DNA from 3 places in the Bacillus sp. 01N45 genome. Region 2 is predicted to be linked to each of the others. Evidence: predicted binding sites of a transcription regulator. Region 2 holds the regulator's gene; each other region holds the start of a gene.
What was found. The regulator LexA, encoded in region 2, represses DNA repair genes until DNA is damaged. The targets are predictions, from matches to a motif close to CGAACATATGTTCG.

Region 1: recN (DNA repair protein RecN) is a predicted target of LexA. The motif match lies at 1,203-1,216, and genes of this name have one in related genera.
Region 3: recA (recombinase RecA) is a predicted target of LexA. The motif match lies at 1,772-1,785, and genes of this name have one in related genera.

What each region holds. Positions count from the first base shown of each region.
Region 1 covers NZ_JBFTQW010000001.1:464,897-468,186, reverse strand. Annotated here, with positions in the region: gene AC1DMU_RS02400 (TlyA family RNA methyltransferase) at 1-477, shown strand, start outside; gene argR (arginine repressor ArgR) at 620-1,069, shown strand; gene recN (DNA repair protein RecN) at 1,336-3,075, shown strand; gene spoIVB (SpoIVB peptidase) at 3,194-3,290, shown strand, end outside.
Region 2 covers NZ_JBFTQW010000004.1:461,024-464,313, forward strand. Annotated here, with positions in the region: gene AC1DMU_RS12810 (DUF896 domain-containing protein) at 1-25, opposite strand, end outside; gene AC1DMU_RS12815 (YneB family resolvase-like protein) at 71-727, opposite strand; gene lexA (transcriptional repressor LexA) at 869-1,489, shown strand; gene AC1DMU_RS12825 (DUF4097 family beta strand repeat-containing protein) at 1,578-2,384, opposite strand; gene AC1DMU_RS12830 (DUF1700 domain-containing protein) at 2,385-2,927, opposite strand; gene AC1DMU_RS12835 (PadR family transcriptional regulator) at 2,920-3,243, opposite strand.
Region 3 covers NZ_JBFTQW010000001.1:78,362-81,651, reverse strand. Annotated here, with positions in the region: gene pgsA (CDP-diacylglycerol--glycerol-3-phosphate 3-phosphatidyltransferase) at 1-453, shown strand, start outside; gene cinA (competence/damage-inducible protein CinA) at 474-1,712, shown strand; gene recA (recombinase RecA) at 1,855-2,886, shown strand.

The DNA.
Region 1 (3,290 bases), on a different contig from region 2:
TTGCGTCAAGATGAGCGTGTTGTCGTAATGGAACGGACAAACTTCCGTTACGTGACACCAGCAGACTTAGAACGTGGTTTACCGCAATTTGCTAGTATCGATGTTTCATTTATATCATTAAAGCTTATACTGCCGGTTTTAAAAACAATGCTTATGCCTAATGGGGATGTAGCAGCGTTAATTAAACCACAGTTTGAAGCTGGAAGAGAGCAAGTTGGGAAAAAAGGTATCGTTCGTGATCGAAAAGTACATGAGGCTGTCGTAGAAATGATTGTCGACTTTGCTATAAAAGAAGGATACGACGTAGAAGGTTTAACATTCTCACCAATTACCGGCGGGGATGGTAATATTGAATTTTTAATTCATCTGAAATGGCATGGTGAACGTGAGAATGGCGAAAATCATTCTCCAGTTTCTGTTGAGCAAGTAGTTACAGAGGCGCATGATATCCTAAAACAAAAAGGAAAAGGGGAATAACATATGTTGTTCCTCTTTTTGTTGTAATTGTATAATGATTGTAAAAACAATTGTGTACAAGCAACGAATAATAAGTTAACATAAATAAGTGAAGTATACCAATGTTTAAACTATGGTAAGAGATAGTGTGAGGTGCAAATGTATGAATAAAGGTCAGCGCCATATTAAAATCAGGGAAATTATTGCGAACAAAGAAATTGAAACACAAGATGAATTAGTTGATATTTTACGTAATGAGGGATTTAATGTAACGCAAGCAACAGTATCGCGCGATATTAAAGAACTGCACTTAGTGAAAGTGCCATTACATGATGGGCGCTATAAATATAGCTTGCCAGCAGATCAACGATTTAACCCGTTACAAAAATTAAAACGCAATCTAGTGGATTCATTTGTAAAATTAGACACGGCAGGACATATGCTTGTGCTAAAAACATTGCCTGGTAACGCTCATTCACTTGGAGCACTTATTGATCATTTAGAGTGGGATGAGATCATCGGAACCATCTGTGGTGATGATACTTGCTTAATTATTTGCCGTACACCTGAAGATACAGGTGTTGTCTCTGATCGTTTCTTAAATATGTTGTAAAAAAAAATCTTGTTTGCTTTCCTCTGTAAAGTGGAAAGTGAACAGGATTTTTTTATTGGTTAAAAATGTGAATTCTTAATTGTAATATAATATTTTCTTTGAATAAAATTAGAAAATAGGTGGATTGACCCGTAAAACGAATGTTTGGTACAATGGAGCGGTTAGAAAAGTAATTTATACATACAAACATATAGTTTGACTATTTGAATGAAGAACTGAGAAAAGCCCTTAATAGGGGATTAGTTTATAACGAGGTGAATGGGGCATTGTTATCGGAATTATCGATTAGAAACTTTGCTATTATTGAGGCATTAAATATTTCTTTTCAAAAAGGGTTAACGGTTTTAAGTGGTGAAACAGGGGCCGGAAAATCGATTATTATTGATGCGATTAGTTTACTTGTAGGTGGCCGTGGTTCAGCGGAATTTGTTCGATACGGAACAGAAAAAGCTGAGATAGAAGGGCTATTTTATGTAGAAGATGATAAGCATCCGTGTATTGAAAAGGCAGAAGAGTTGGATATAGAAATAGAAGACGGCATGATTATTTTGAAGCGTGATATCGCTGCAAACGGAAAAAGTGTATGTCGTGTAAATGGGAAACTGGTCACCCTTAGTATATTAAAGGAAATTGGAAAAACACTTGTTGATATTCATGGGCAGCACGAAACACAAGATTTAATGAATGAAGAGCGTCATATGTTTATGCTTGATCATTTTGATGGAGATCGCATTGTTAAACAATTGGGTATATATCAAAATGTATACGCTGACTATGAGAAATTAAAAAAACAGTTAAAATCGTTAAGTGAAAATGAACAACAAATGGCGCATCGCTTAGATTTAATTCAATTCCAGCATGAAGAAATCAGTAAGGCGGATTTAAAGATGGATGAAGAAATTGAATTAACTGAAGAACGATTGCAAATTTCTAATTTCGAAAAAATTTACAAAGCATTAGGCGATGCATATCGCTCATTAAGCGCTGACGGACAAGGGTTAGATAATGTACGAAGCGCAATGGGACAAATGGAGAGTATTACACATTTAGATGAAGTTTATCAAGAAAATCATGATTCAATTGCAAATAGCTACTACTTATTAGAAGAAGTTGCATATCAACTTAGAGAAAAGCTCGATATGATGGAATATGATCCGAAGCGTTTAGACGAAATTGAAACGCGTTTAAATGAAATTCGTATGCTAAAGAGAAAATATGGAAATACTGTAGAAGAGATTTTAGCGTATGCTGATAAAATTGAACAAGAAATTTTTACGATTGAAAATAAAGACGTTCATATTGAAACGACGAAGAAGCAATTAAAGGAATTAGAAAGTGTTATTCTGCAAGAAGCAACGTCGTTAAGTAATATGCGTCATGAGCTTGCAGAGCATCTTACAAATGCCATTCATCAGGAATTAAAAGAATTATATATGGAGAAAACAAAATTTGAAGTGAGAATCATGAAGAGAGAAGGAAATGCTGAAGAGCCTCTTGTTGAGGGTGCCCCGGTAAGACTTACGGCGGATGGCTACGATCATGTGGAATTTTATATTTCAACAAATCCAGGTGAGCCGCTAAAACCACTTTCAAAGGTCGCTTCTGGCGGAGAGTTATCTCGTATTATTTTAGCTTTAAAAAGCATTTTTTCTAAGCATCAAGGTGTTGCATCTGTTATTTTTGATGAAGTGGATACTGGTGTAAGTGGTCGGGTTGCACAGGCTATTGCGGAAAAAATTTATCGAGTATCAGTAAACTCGCAAGTACTTTGTATTACGCACTTACCTCAAGTAGCTTCAATGGCGGATTCACATTTATTTATTCGAAAACAAGTAGCGAATGATCGGACAATTACATCAGTTACCGTTTTAACTATGGAGGATAAAGTAACAGAAATAGCTCGAATGATTTCTGGTGTGGAAATTACAGATTTAACGACAGAACATGCGAAAGAATTACTTACGCAAGCGCATCATTTTAAACAGACAGCAGAGGCTATCCAGTAATGGATAGCTTTTTTTCTCAAATAATGATTTCTTAATTCTTCCGGTTATAAATAAAGCACTGCAAGGAGAGATTAAAAAGTGAAGCCAAGAGGCTGAATGTGGGGTAGGAGCGAGGAGAGTGAACAAATTGAGATTAGAAAGATTTCGCAAAATAATAGGTCTTTGTCTCCTTGTTTCTTTAGTTTTTATTGGGTGTTTTAAACCGCTTCGGACGT
Region 2 (3,290 bases):
GTTCAATGAGTTCGTGACTTTGCATCTCGAATCCCCCTTTTACTCAAAACTGATTATTATCATACAATAGTTAGTCCTCTTTATCAAGCAATTGCTTTGTATATTCTACATATCTTCGATGTACAGTTGCTTTTGAAACATCATGACCAAAACCACGAAGTGTTGCTGCAATTTCTTCAAAAGTTAATTCATTCCGGCGTAAACGTACAATTTCCTCAATTGGCACTTCTTTTTTCTCACGTCCTATACTTAAATGACGATTTTTCAAATTATTCTCTGGACGAAATCCTTTCTCTACCGCTCTTTGCATGCCACGTTTAATTTTTAAATTGTGGATCTTTCTTTGATACTCTTCAACAATCCCAATTATATCTAGTACCATCGAATCAGAGTCAGAGAGTTCTAATTCTCCATTATGCGTATGCGTATATACTTTTATTCCCTCTTTATGTAAACAGTGCATTAATGCAATCTTTGCATTCCCTCTACCAAGGCGCGTTTCATCTTGTATGAGAAGTACATCAACTTGTTCATCGCGAATTGTATCTAGCACTTCTAATATGCCATCACGTTCAATTGTATAACCACTAGCCTGCTCCTCAATCACCTTTACAACATTCATTTGATAGCGCTCAGCTAAATGCAATAATTCATCTTTTTGACGCAATAATGATGTTTCCTGTTCTTCTTTTGTTGTGCTCACACGTGCATAAATAATTGCATTCATATTGAACCCTTCTTTCTCACTATATTTTCCTTATAGTGTATCATAAATTCGTCTTTCGTTCGAACTTATGTTTGTAGAATGTTTTTTCGCATGTTATACTTATTAATAAGAAAAATGAAAGAAAACGAGGTGTTAGAAAACATGGAAAAGTTAACGAAACGCCAGCAAGACATTCTCGACTTTATTAAGCTAAAAGTACAAGAAAAAGGATATCCACCTTCCGTACGTGAAATCGGTCAAGCAGTCGGCCTCGCTTCTAGTTCTACAGTGCACGGACATTTATCACGACTAGAAGAAAAAGGATATATTCGACGCGATCCAACAAAACCACGAGCAATTGAAATTTTAGGTGACAACCGAATGGATACAGAGACACAATCTGTTATTCAAGTTCCAATTGTCGGAAAAGTTACTGCTGGATTACCTATTACAGCAGTTGAAAGTGTAGAAGATCATTTCCCACTTCCAGCTAGCATTGTTGCTGGAGCAGACCAAGTATTTATGTTACGTATTTCCGGAGATAGTATGATTGAAGCTGGTATTTTCGATGGAGATTTAGTTGTTGTTCGCCAACAACAGTCTGCATACAACGGTGAAATTGTAGTCGCTTTAACAGAAGATAACGAAGCAACTGTAAAACGTTTCTATAAAGAAAAAGACCATTTCCGTCTACAACCGGAAAACTCTTCATTAGAACCTATCATTTTAAAACAAGTGTCAGTTATTGGAAAAGTAATTGGCGTATATCGTGATTTACATTAAGAATAATAAAAGAAGATAATTACCTTATTTATATACGGTAATTATCTTCTTTTTTTGTATTTTGATAGATTTTCATACATTTTATTTCTTATGAACGAGTTTCAATCGTCACATCGCCAGCAGCTGTTTTACCACTAATCTTTTTACTACCATTGCCAATTGTTATATTTTTATTTTCTTCATTAAAAATCATTACTTCGCCAGCAGCACTTTGCCCAGTTATAACTGCATCTTGTGGTTTTTCTAATAAAGTAATATCTACATCCCCAGCGGTTGAACTTGCCTCTACATCATATTTAGGATCATGATCCATAATATGCACTTCCCCGCTAGCCGACTTCGCAGTTACTTTTCCTATTACCTTCTTAAAGCTCACCTCACCAGCTTTTGAAGATCCTTCCACACTTTTTGCTGTGACATTTTTCAAATCTACTTCTCCAGCGAGTGTCCCAACACTTACACAATCACTTTTCACATCACTTATTTCTATTTGTCCAGCTGATGAATTTATTTTTATCTCTTGGTATGAACGTTCAGGCACAAGGAGAGTTATTGTAGACGTTTGAAATCTAAAATCGTAAAAAGAAAAATCAAATGAAGCACCTTTTTCTCTTTCCCCAATAATTTTTAATGTGTCACCATCTTCGGCAATACGAACCTCGTGTTTACGTACATCTCCTGATTGCTTTACATAAAAAGAAGAGTCGGGAGATTTTTGGACAACAATATCCCCAGCATCTAACTTAACTTCTATATTTTTTAGTGTTTCGTTTTTAATTACGTCTTCTTTATTTCCTTCTTCTGCAGTTTGCACTGCTTTTTCATATGTTTGTGAAATCCCTATTACTCCAATAATGATACAAGCGATAGCTACTAACAATATTTTCTTCATCATCTACTCCCCTTTTATCATTTTGAAGTTCCATATTACATAACGTACGCATAACTTTTTAAACCACTTCGTACTATAATAAGCGATAATACATAACAACAAACCTACTCCAACAAACGTTATACTAACGAATAAATCCAACCATATAAAAGTACCCATAAATACTTTTCCAATAACGAAAAATGGTGTCACTACACTAGCAATTCCACCGAGCCAGAAGGAAAATATAAAAGCAATAATTGCAACTAACGGGCCTAACACAATAATAAAATTAAACAAACTAAGTCCAATCGCTGCCATAACAGCCCTTGTTATATTGGTAGTTGATGGGTCCTTGTTCATTTCGTCAAAGCGATACAAAGCAAGTAAGTCTTTTGCAATTACTTTCGGAGAGCCAAGGCCCTTTATTATTTCCGATTCAGTTTTTCCTTCTTCTATTCCAAACTGAAAATGCTCTTCATAATCAAATAAAATATCTTTCCTCTCTTCTTCCGGTAACTTTCTAAGATGACTTGATAATTCTTTAAGAAACTGTTCTTTACTCATCCCATTCCACCCCTTCAATAATTTCTTGTACGCCTTTTGCAAAATCACGCCACTCCGTTACTAACAAATTCAGTTGCGTTTCCCCTTGCTCAGTTAGTTGATAATATTTACGAGGCGGTCCCTCTGTAGATTCTTTTAAATACGTTTGAAAATATCCTTCTTTCGTTAAACGACGTAATAAAGGATACACTGACCCTTCCGATATTAAAAATTTATTTGAGATTTGCTGAACAAGTTCATAGCCGTAACAATCTTTACGTTTCACAAGTGCTAAAACACACAGTTCTAACACGCCTTTTTTAAACTGAACGTTCAAGGTCAATCCCCCTTTCTCATTTCAGTACTATTCAATACACGGTACCC
Region 3 (3,290 bases), on a different contig from region 2:
TTAGTAGGGGCACTTATCTTTATTATTGCTTCGGCTACAGATTGGATTGATGGACATTACGCAAGAAAGTATAATCTTGTAACGAATTTAGGGAAGTTTCTTGACCCGTTAGCTGATAAATTACTTGTTTCAGCAGCGCTTATTACATTAGTTGAGATGCAATACGTACCTGCTTGGATCGTTATTGTAATTATCAGCCGTGAGTTTGCAGTAACTGGTTTACGCCTTGTACTTGCTGGAACAGGAGAAGTAGTGGCAGCAAATCAGTTAGGGAAAATTAAGACGTGGACACAAATTATTGCAATTGCGGCGTATTTATTACACGATGTACCTTTAAATTTAATCCATATCCCAGTTGCTGATATTTTCATATGGATTGCATTAATCTTTACTGTTATTTCAGGGTGGGATTATTTCTGGAAAAATAGAGCTGCTTTTGTAAACTCAAAATAGAAGTTTATGGGGGAATTGGGATGAATGCTGAAATTATTGCGGTTGGAACTGAATTATTACTTGGACAAATTGCAAATACAAATGCCCAGTTTTTATCTGAAAAGTTAGCTTCAATCGGAATTAATGTGTACTACCATACTGTAGTTGGAGATAATAACAAGCGATTACAGCAGGCGATTGAAGTTGCGGAAGAACGTGCTGACATACTTATTTTCACAGGTGGATTAGGCCCGACAAAAGATGATTTGACGAAAGAAACGATATCTTCTAGGTTGGGTGAAGAGCTTGTATATGATGAAAAGGCATTAGCATCGATAAGCGAGTACTTTAAGCGTACAGGTCGCGAGTTCACAGAGAATAATAAAAAGCAAGCGCTCGTTTTGAATGGAGCAACTGTATTTGCGAATGATCACGGCATGGCACCTGGTATGGGGCTAAATAAGAACAGGAAAGTTTATATTTTATTACCAGGACCACCGAAAGAGATGAAGCCGATGTATATAAGTTATGTAGAGCCTTTTTTACGTAACTTTACAACAGGAGAAAACATTTATTCTCGTGTGCTTCGCTTTTTCGGGATTGGGGAATCTCAATTAGAAGTGAAAGTTCAAGATTTAATTGATGGACAAACGAACCCGACAATCGCCCCCCTTGCGAATGATGGAGAAGTGACACTACGTTTAACTGCCAAACATCAAAATGCTGATGAAGCTGCGAAACGCATTCAGCATATGGAAGATTTGATTTTAGAAAGAGTAGGAAAATTTTTCTACGGGTATGATCAAGAGTTTCTGCATGATAAGGCGATAGAGTTATTGAAGAAAAAAGGATTAACTTTAGCGTGTGCAGAAAGTTTAACCGGTGGTCTCTTTGGCAATCAAGTAACAGAAAGTGCTGGTGTGTCTTCAGTATTTAAAGGCGGTATCATATGTTATCATAATGATGTGAAGCAACATGTTTTACATGTACCTGCGGAAGTGTTGTCTACTGATGGTGCAGTTAGTAAAGAATGTGCTCGTTATCTTGCTGAAAATGTTAAGGGCTTATTAAAAGCGGATATCGGAATTAGTTTCACTGGGGTAGCAGGACCGGATGCTTCAGAACATAAAGAGCCGGGAACAGTATTCGTTGGATTGGCGATTAAGGATGAACCAACTGTAGTCTTTCCTCTTATTTTAAGTGGAAGTCGTCAACAAATTAGGGAACGTTCGGTGAAATATGGATTTTATCATTTATATAAAAAGCTAGAAGAGATATAAGTTTCTTCTAGCTTTTTTTATGGTTAAACTCATTTTTATTTAATGGAAAATAAAAAAATCGAATAAATGTTCGATTTTGTTGGCAAATTGAATTGAAAATAGGTATAATAAGATTAGCAATTGAGTTAAGGAGGAATTTTGAATGAGTGATCGTCAAGCGGCGTTAGATATGGCGTTAAAACAAATAGAGAAGCAATTCGGTAAAGGTTCAATTATGAAATTAGGAGAACAAGCGGAGCGTAGAATTTCTACAATTTCAAGTGGTTCTTTAGCACTTGATGTGGCATTAGGGGTAGGCGGATACCCACGTGGCCGTATTATCGAAATTTATGGACCAGAAAGTTCAGGTAAAACAACAGTTTCATTACACGCAATCGCGGAAGTACAGCGTCAAGGTGGACAAGCAGCGTTTATTGATGCGGAGCATGCAATGGATCCTGTATATGCACAAAAATTAGGCGTTAACATAGATGAATTACTATTATCACAACCTGATACAGGGGAGCAAGGACTAGAAATCGCAGAAGCACTTGTACGAAGTGGCGCAGTTGATATTATCGTAATTGACTCTGTAGCAGCTCTTGTACCGAAAGCTGAGATTGAAGGAGACATGGGTGACTCACACGTAGGTCTACAAGCTCGTTTAATGTCTCAAGCACTTCGTAAGCTGTCAGGTGCAATCAATAAATCAAAAACAATCGCAATCTTTATTAACCAAATTCGTGAAAAAGTTGGGGTTATGTTCGGGAACCCAGAAACAACTCCAGGTGGTCGTGCGTTGAAATTCTATTCAACAGTTCGTCTTGAAGTGCGTCGTGCGGAGCAATTAAAGCAAGGTAACGACATCGTTGGTAATAAAACAAAAGTAAAAGTAGTTAAAAATAAAGTGGCACCACCATTCCGTGTTGCTGAAGTTGATATTATGTACGGAGAAGGTATTTCAAGAGAAGGTGAAATCTTAGATATGGCTTCTGAACTTGATATCGTTCAAAAGAGTGGTGCTTGGTACTCTTATAATGAAGAGCGTTTAGGGCAAGGTCGTGAAAATTCGAAGCAATTCTTAAAAGAGAATACGGATTTAAGAGAGGAAATTGCCTTCTTTGTTCGTGACCATCACGGAATTGGTGAAGACTCTGGCGCTGAAGAAACGGAAGATTCAAATCTTCAAGATTAAAAAATAAAAGACACGGTTCCGTGTCTTTTATTTTTAATTATTATGAAAGCGTTGTATATCGTTGGAGATAAAATATTTAATCTGCCTAAAAGGCTATGTATAAAGAGGGATATATGCATGTTTTGTATGCATAAACTGGAATTCACTAAGGTTTTCCAGGATAATATGCTGTCTTCTTTTTAAATTCATATATGAATTAGAGCTGAAGGTAAAGAAAGTAAAAGTAGACAACGCTTGACAATGAAAATTGCGATAGATACAATGAGAATGTATATTTTTTCTTATATACGAAACACTCTTCTCAAGAAGAGAAGTAATATTCGGAGTAAGACTTAAATCTTGCCGAAATAATAATATGACATTTTAATTGTGAAATGAAGAAAGTCCCTTAAAAAAGCGGGACG